Regions from separate parts of the Sutcliffiella sp. NC1 genome, predicted to be linked through region 1. Evidence: a T-box and tRNA genes for the amino acid it is inferred to sense, from the RefSeq annotation. Region 1 holds a T-box; the other holds one or more tRNA genes.
The links. The T-box of region 1 lies ahead of ileS (isoleucine--tRNA ligase). A T-box ahead of a tRNA ligase gene usually reads a tRNA of that ligase, here a tRNA-Ile.
Positions count from the first base shown of each region.

Region 2: it encodes a tRNA-Ile, which carries the amino acid that the T-box ahead of ileS (isoleucine--tRNA ligase) is inferred to sense. The anticodon was not compared.

Region 1 covers NZ_CP115153.1:3,012,372-3,016,808, forward strand. The annotation lists gene ileS (isoleucine--tRNA ligase) at 1-2,210, opposite strand, end outside; T-box leader at 2,268-2,495, opposite strand; gene O1A01_RS15680 (DivIVA domain-containing protein) at 2,555-3,055, opposite strand; gene O1A01_RS15685 (YlmH family RNA-binding protein) at 3,139-3,912, opposite strand; gene O1A01_RS15690 (YggT family protein) at 3,946-4,215, opposite strand; gene O1A01_RS15695 (cell division protein SepF) at 4,223-4,437, opposite strand, start outside.
Region 2 covers NZ_CP115153.1:3,461,660-3,466,096, forward strand. The annotation lists gene O1A01_RS18145 (MFS transporter) at 1-91, opposite strand, end outside; gene O1A01_RS18150 (superoxide dismutase) at 312-920, opposite strand; gene pfkA (6-phosphofructokinase) at 1,066-2,025, opposite strand; tRNA gene O1A01_RS18160 (tRNA-Ser) at 2,322-2,414, opposite strand; tRNA gene O1A01_RS18165 (tRNA-Ile) at 2,433-2,506, opposite strand; tRNA gene O1A01_RS18170 (tRNA-Met) at 2,515-2,591, opposite strand; gene O1A01_RS18175 (DUF456 domain-containing protein) at 2,742-3,224, opposite strand; gene O1A01_RS18180 (Na/Pi cotransporter family protein) at 3,330-4,437, opposite strand, start outside.

The DNA.
Region 1 (4,437 bases):
CGAGCATGATCGTCAGTTGCTTCAATGTATAAAATATCTTTTGCAAAATCTAAATAGAAGGAGCTTAGTTCAATTGTACAGAAATTATGAACTGCGTGATAAATACTAGCAAATTCATATTCTTCATATGCATTTTTAACTTTATCTGTTAAGTTGTTAAGTTTCACTAACATGTAACGATCTACTTCTCGCAACTGTTCAACCTCTACTTTATTTACTGCTGGGTTAAAGTCAGCGAGGTTACCTAATAAGAATCGGAATGTATTACGGATTTTACGATACACTTCTGTCACTTGTTTTAAAATATTATCTGATACACGTACATCTGCTTGATAGTCAACAGATGCAACCCATAGACGTAAAATATCCGCACCTAATTGATTCATGACTTTAGATGGAACAACTACATTCCCTAATGATTTACTCATCTTTCTACCTTCACCATCTAGTGCGAAACCGTGACTTAAAACTCCTTTATATGGGGCTTTCCCTGTTACAGCAACGCCTGTTGATAAGGAAGAGTTAAACCAACCACGATATTGATCAGAACCTTCTAAATAAAGGTCGGCAGGACGTTGTAAATCATCTCTTTCTTCTAATACAGCTTGGTGGGAAGACCCTGAATCGAACCATACATCCATAATGTCTGTTTCTTTCGTAAACTGGCCGTTTGGGCTACCTTTATGCGTGAATCCAGCTGGTAATAAATCTTTCGCCTCTTTTTCAAACCAAATGTTTGAACCATGTTCTCTAAACAATTTAGATACATGCTCTATCGTTTCATCCGTTATAATCTCTTCGCCATTTTCAGCATAAAATACTGGAATCGGCACACCCCAAGCTCTTTGTCTAGAAATACACCAATCTCCACGATCACGAACCATGTTGTATAATCGTGTTTCCCCCCATGCTGGTACCCATTTCGTATCGTTAATTGCTTGTAGTAACTCGCCACGAATTTTATCGATAGAAGCAAACCATTGCGCAGTTGCTCTGAAAATCGTTGGTTTTTTCGTACGCCAATCGTGTGGGTAAGAGTGTGTAATAAAGGTAAGGTTTAATAGTGCTCCAGCTTCCTTTAATTTTTCTGTAATTGGCTTATTTGCCTCATCATAAAATAACCCTTCAAAACCTACTGCTTCTTCAGTCATATATCCTTTAGCGTCAACTGGACATAAAACATCTAAACCATATTTTTGACCAACGATAAAATCGTCTTCCCCATGGCCAGGAGCAGTATGAACGCAGCCCGTACCTGATTCAGTTGTAACATGTTCTCCTAACATTACTAATGATGGACGATCATAAATTGGATGCTTCGCAACAACTTTATCAAGCTGTGCACCTTTTAACGTTTGAACTACTTCTGCATTTTCCCACTCTAATACATTCGTTACATTTTCTAAAAGAGCAGATGCAATTAAAAACTTCTCATCGTTCACTTTTACTACACTATAGTCTAACTCTGGATGAACAGAAATTCCTAGGTTAGCTGGAATAGTCCAAGGTGTTGTCGTCCAAATAATAATACGAACAGTCTCATCTAACACACCTTTTCCGTCCATAACTGGGAACGCAACATATATAGATGGTGAACGTTTATCCTGGTATTCAATTTCTGCTTCAGCTAATGCAGACTCACTAGATGGAGACCAATAAACAGGCTTTAGGCCTTTATAAATTAATTCCTTTTTTGCCATTTCTCCGAAAACCTTAATTTGTTGTGCTTCGTATTCTGGCTTTAATGTGATATAAGGGTTAAACCAGTCACCACGTACACCTAGACGCATGAACTGCTCTCTTTGTCTTTCTATTTGATCATAGGCATATTCTTCACATAACTTTCTAAAGTCGGCAACTGACATTTCTTTACGTTTTACTTTTTTGTTCTTTGTTAAAGCAGTTTCAATCGGTAACCCGTGCGTATCCCATCCTGGGACGTACGGTGCATGGTAACCGTTCATCGATTTAAAGCGGACAATGATGTCTTTAATAATTTTATTTAAAGCATGCCCCATATGAATGTCTCCATTTGCATACGGTGGTCCGTCATGTAAAACGAACATCGGGCGCCCTTTCGTTCTTTCTTGTACTTTTTCATAAATGTTCATTTCTGCCCATTTTTCTTGAATTTGCGGCTCTTTATTTGGTAAATTTCCTCTCATCGGAAATTCCGTTTTTGGCATGAGTAACGTATCTTTATACTCCATTTTCTTTCCTCCAACTTGTTTACTTTATAAAATAAAAAGGGAGCTCTCTCATCCCTAGAAAGGGACGAGAGAAACTCCCGTGGTACCACCCTAAATTGACTAATACATATTAGTCCACTTAAATCATTCGTAACGTGAATGAATCGGCATCTTTTACTCCCATGACAGTTTCAAATTTGCACTCAAGGGGGATCTTCATTTTTCCTAATTATATCGAGCTTCCACCATCCTCGATTCGCTTTTATAATTTTGTGAAAAAACTACTGTCCCTATCTACGTTTTATTAAATATTAATAAGTGATTTTGTTAGGTATTATACATAATTTTAAGATTGAAAGTCAAGTTTATACTCGATTTTCTTCTAATTCTTTATCTTTTTGTTCGTATTCCATTAGGTGATCCCAATCATTCGTTTGAATCATTTCCAATTGCGCTTCAATCAACATTCTAAAACGGTTACGGAACACTTTAGACTGTTTCTTTAACTCATCGATTTCTGTTTGAATTTTTCTAGATTTTATTAATGCTTCGTTTATAATACGATCTGCATTTTTTTCTGCTTCTTTAATAATTAATTTGGCCTCTTTTTGCGCATTACTTTTTACATCTTCTGCTGTTTCTTGTGCCACGAGAATAGATTTATTTAATGTTTGTTCAATTGAACTAAAGTGAGAAAGTCGTTCATTCAATTCTTTCGTTTTTTCTTCAAGCTCTTTCTTTTCACGAATAATCATCTCATAATCTTTAATAACTTGGTCTAAAAATTCATTTACTTCATCTTCATCATATCCACGAAAGGCTTTACTAAATTCTTTATTATGAATATCAAGTGGTGTTAACGGCATTAGAAGCCACCTCCATTTATAGATCGATCATGTTGCTTTGTAATATTCGACAATTACAGACGAAATCCTTCTTTTTCAAGCATTTATTTTCGTTTTCCAAAAATAAGCCGCCATTTATCTTTTTTCGTTTTACCTTCAAGGGAAATTAGCTTACATCGACCATATCCTCTAACCGATATAACATCTCCTTCTTGACAGTCAAAAGACGGCTGCTCCACCAGTCTCCAATTAACTTTTACTTTGGAGCCTTCTACTAATAATTTTGCTTTTTGTCTAGCCATATTATAAATTGACGCTACGATTACATCTAGTCTAGTTGATGTAATCGTAGTTGTAGATTCTTCCCAGTTTTCTTTTACAGAACTAATGTTTTCTAAAGGGATTAAGCGTAGAGAAACAGATGCTCTACCTATTTCTTTTAATTGCAGTTCAACAAAAGAACTTATTTCTTCTGCGACTACAATTTGGATACGATCTTCCTTAAATATGATATCCCCAAATTTACTTCTTTTTAAGCCTAAACTCATAAGTGAACCTAATATTTGTGGATGTTCTAATTTAATAAACTTACTTGCATAAGACAACTCAAATGCTTTTATATTGTAATCAGCATATGTAGGGTTAAAATAACTTGGATATAATAATGCTCGCTTTCTTTCTGCCCCTTCATTCCCACCGTGAAAGCCGACTTTTACTTCCTGATTTTCTCCTACCACTATTCGAACTATTTCTTGCTCTCTTGGATCTAAAAAATCTGTTAGTTTAGGAGCATACTGTTCTTCAACTGTTTCTTTCCATTCAAGGACTTGATCAATAAAATCATGTTCCTCTTGTCGAAAATGTTGATAAATATTCATTGTTAAAGTATCCTATCTTTTTCGTATTAAAAATTATACTAAGCCAAGCATTCTAAATAACGATACTAGACCACTATAAGCAAAGCGTAGTGCTAAAATACCTACAATTGGAGAAATATCAATCATTCCTAGTGGTGGGATGATTCGACGAAACATATCTAAATATGGTTCACAAATTGTACCTAAAATTCTACCAAATGCCGACTCTCTTGCCCCTGGAAACCATGACAATAAGACGTAAATAATTAATGCAAAAGAATAGAACATAACTAATTGGCTTACGATGTATAAAATTAAACCCATAAACTTTTTACCACCTTTTTATTTCAGTATTGTTGGACTGATCATGTTGTAAAAATTCCGTGATGGACCCTGCAACATCAACTGTATCTGGTGTACATAAAAAAATGTTAATACCAACCTTTTGAATCTCACCACTTATTGCATAAACAGTCCCGCTTAAAAAATCAACAATTTGTCTAGCTTCTTCTTGATGAGCTCTTTGTAAATTAACAATTACTGCTC
Region 2 (4,437 bases), 450 kb from region 1:
TACTTAAAGAATATAGCCCACCGATACAGAGTAGTAATACTAAGGCTTTATTTACTTCTACATCACCAAAAATCTTTTTTATCCCAACCATTTTAATTCTCGCTCCTTTAACTTAACATTATTTTGTCTTAAAGGTTGGAGAGATATGTACTTTTTTTCGGATTGTTTCTAATGGCTTTAGTATGATGGATTTTAGTAATTCCGCTTCACTTCGCTACAGGCTTTCCGCGGGGAGGGAGTCCTAAAAATCATTTTTAATAGAACAAAAAAAAGAAGCCTTCACGTTTGTAAAGGCTTCTTTTTATTATTCATTATTTTGATTTTTCGTATAATTCACCAACAACATCCCAGTTAATTACGTTAAAGAATGCAGAGATGTAGTCAGGACGACGGTTTTGGTAGTTTAAGTAGTAAGCATGCTCCCAAACGTCTAAACCTAAAACAGGAGTTTTACCTTCCATTAATGGAGAGTCTTGGTTTGGAGTGCTTGTTACTTCTAATTCACCGTTATTTACTACTAACCATGCCCAGCCAGAACCGAAACGAGTAGTAGCAGCTTTTGTGAATTCTTCTTTAAAGCTTTCTAAGCTACCAAATTTACTGTTGATTGCATCTGCTAATTCACCAGTCGGTGCATTAGATCCGCCTGGAGTTAAAAGTGTCCAGAATAAACTGTGGTTTGCATGTCCACCACCGTTATTTCTAACAGCTGTACGGATGTTTTCAGGAACAGCGTCTAAATTAGAAATTAACTCTTCAACAGACTTACTTTGTAAATCTGCATGTCCTTCTAATGCAGCATTTACATTTGTTACGTAAGTGTTATGGTGTTTTGTGTGGTGAATGTTCATTGTTTCCTTGTCAATATGTGGTTCTAATGCATCATAAGCGTAAGGTAATTGTGGTAGTTCGTATGCCATTTAAAATCTCCTCCTAATTTATGTACAAATTTTGAACTATTTAGTTCCAATTTCAGATTACCAAAATTTAATCATTGTTTCAATCAATCTGCTCTTAAACATACCTATATTTTACTAATTCTTTTTCTTCTATTCATCTTACATTTCAAATAGAAAGTTCTTTTGACAATCGATACATACTTTCATCGATTTTATGCGGCATAGAAAAAACTTCATCAAAAGAGTAATCTACAATTTCACTTTTTTCCATTCCTACTGCTCTTCCCGCTTTTCCCTCTATTAATAATTCTACAGCCCTTCCTGCCAGCCTACTAGCAAGTACACGGTCAAATGCAGTTGGAGATCCACCTCTTTGAATATGACCTAAAACAGACACTCTTGTATCTAAGTTAGTTTTTTCTTTTAATTGTTTCGCAAATTCCATTCCGCTACATACGCCTTCTGCTACTATTATAATTGTATGTTTTTTTCCACGTTCTTGTCCCTGTCTGATACGATTAGCAACATCATCAATAGTAGTATCAAATTCAGGAATAATAATAGTTTCCGCTCCTCCAGCAAGGCCAGCCCACAACGCAATGTCACCCGCATGCCGCCCCATCACTTCAATAATAAAGGTCCGTTCATGAGAAGTTGCAGTATCACGAATCTTATCAATTGAATCTAACACAGTATGAAGCGCAGTATTAAAACCAATTGTATAGTCTGTACCTGCAATATCATTGTCAATTGTACCTGGTAAGCCGATGCAAGGAAAACCGTGCTCTGTTAATTTTTGTGCACCTTTGTATGAACCGTCTCCACCGATAACGACTAAACCTTCAATTCCATGCTTTTTTAATTGCTCTATGCCCTTTTGCTGACCTTCCAATGTTTTGAAATCTTCAGATCTTGCAGTGTAAAGCATCGTTCCGCCTCGATGTATGATATCCCCAACAGACCCTAATTCTAATTGCTTCATATTACCTGCCATTAAACCCGCGTAGCCTTGATAAATCCCAAATACATTTAGATTATGGTAAATTGCCTTACGTACGACAGCACGAACAGCAGCGTTCATTCCAGGTGAATCTCCACCACTAGTTAAAACACCAATCGTTTTCATCTCTCACACTCCTAGAATCATTTATTACTATCCTTCACAACTTATATGATTCCATAAACATGAGAAAATAATTGATTTACAATCATAAAAATAATAATGAAGAGATTACACCTTAATCTAAGGTCATTTTTGTAAATTGTCACCTCCTACTATTTATAAAATTACTATATTGTATTACGTGAAAAGTAAAATCAGTATATATTTGTAAATTAGACTAAGACTTTTGGATGAAATCTTAAAGGAAACGACAAAAAAGAGCACTATCCGAAGATAACGCTCTTATCATTTATTATGTATGGCGGAGGAAGAGGGATTCGAACCCCCGCGGGCTTTAACACCCCTGTCGGTTTTCAAGACCGATCCCTTCAGCCGGACTTGGGTATTCCTCCATATATATGCTAGCAAAGTGGACCCTGCAGGACTCGAACCTGCGACCGGACGGTTATGAGCCGTCTGCTCTAACCAACTGAGCTAAGGGTCCTCTTTAGTTGGTAGCGGCGGAGGGGATCGAACCCCCGACCTCACGGGTATGAACCGTACGCTCTAGCCAGCTGAGCTACACCGCCATATAAATAGAATATAATGAATCAACTGCACTTGTCAGCCTATCAACTATTCTATTGTGTCAGCTAACTGCCACATTAGAGACATATACCAATTTAACATGGGAGACCGTCTCTGTCAACAGTTTGTAACTAAAAAAATATTTTAAAAGCTTATAAAACGACAATGAAGAAATAAATAATCATAACCGCTTGAACTATTCCTTTCACAATTGCGCTACTAAATAATCCTACTACCGAACCTACCCCAATTTTAATAGAAGTTTTTATATCCTGTTTTTTCACTAACATTTCTGCAATTATCGCACCTAAGAATGGCCCTAAAATAATTCCGGCAACCGGTATGACAAAAGGACCAATAAGAATTCCTATTGTACTCCCCCAAACAGAAGCGTTACTTCCACCAAATTTCTTCACACTAATAATGTTCGCTAAATAATCAGCAATAAATAGTAATAATACAAATAAGCCTTGTATAAGCCAAAACCATGTATTTAAAGAAGCAAACGAAAATGCAACACCATATAAAAGAAACGCTCCAACAATAAAAAGAACACTCGGTATAATAGGATAAACTAACCCAATAAACGCGACAACGAACAGCGCAATGATTATTATCCAATATAATAATTCCATTTTTGACCGCTCCTTAAAATAACAATAATTTCCCTCTAATAAACGTATCAGACTTTCTTAATAAAATATAGAGAAAAAGAGCGAGATCCACTCGCTCTTCTGCCATTAATATGTTCCGTGGTCTTCACCTAACACTGCTTCAGCAATGTTTACTGCATGATCACCGATACGTTCTAAGTTACTAATAATATCAACGTATACGATACCAGCTTGTCCAGTACACAATCCTTCGTTTAATCGTAAAATATGCTTCTTACGTAAGCTTCTTTCCATTTTATCAATTTTCTCTTCTTTTAGCATGACATCTTTAGCAAGTTCAACGTTACTCGTCTTTAAAGCTTCAATTGATTCTCTTACTGTTGAAATAGTAAGGGCAAACATTTCTTCTAAATCTTGCTCTGCTTTATCAGTAAGCTTCACTTTATTGGATATTTGATAATCAACTAATTCTAAAATATTTTCAAAATGGTCTCCCATACGTTCTATATCTCTAACAGAGTCCATAAGCATAGAATGTTCTTCCGATTCATGTGCAGACAATGAACTTGATGATAGTTTAATTAAATAATCTGTTATTTTTCGATCCAAATTATTAATGGCATCTTCTAATTGGAAGGCCATTTCTGAATGTTTTTGAGAACCTGACGTTAAAAACGATTTTGTTTCTTCTAAACCGATAACTGCAAAATCACCCATGCGAACTACTTCTTCTTTCGCCTGTCCTAACGCTAAAGAAGGTGATTGCTCAATAAAAATTGGATCTAAATGCTTAGCTTTATATTCAATTACACTGTCTTCACCAGGTATAATTTTCGTAACAAGAATAGCTAATAAAGCGATAAATGGGAATTGAATAATAACGTTTGATACGTTAAATATTCCGTGCGCGAAAGCTATTGTCATCTCAGGATTTAAGTCCATTGCACCTTGTAAAAAGGCAATAAATTTAGTGAATGGTCCTAAAATAATAAGAATAACTGTTGCACCTATTAAGTTAAAAATAACATGCGTTAACGCTGCACGTCTTGCTGCGACAGAAGCACCTAAAGAAGCTAATATGGCAGTAATTGTTGTACCAATGTTATCACCAAATAAAACTGGTAATGATGCTTTTAAATCAATCGCTCCTTGACCAAACAATTCCTGTAAAACACCAATTGTAGCACTTGAGCTTTGAACTATTACTGTAAATACAGTTCCAATAACTACTCCC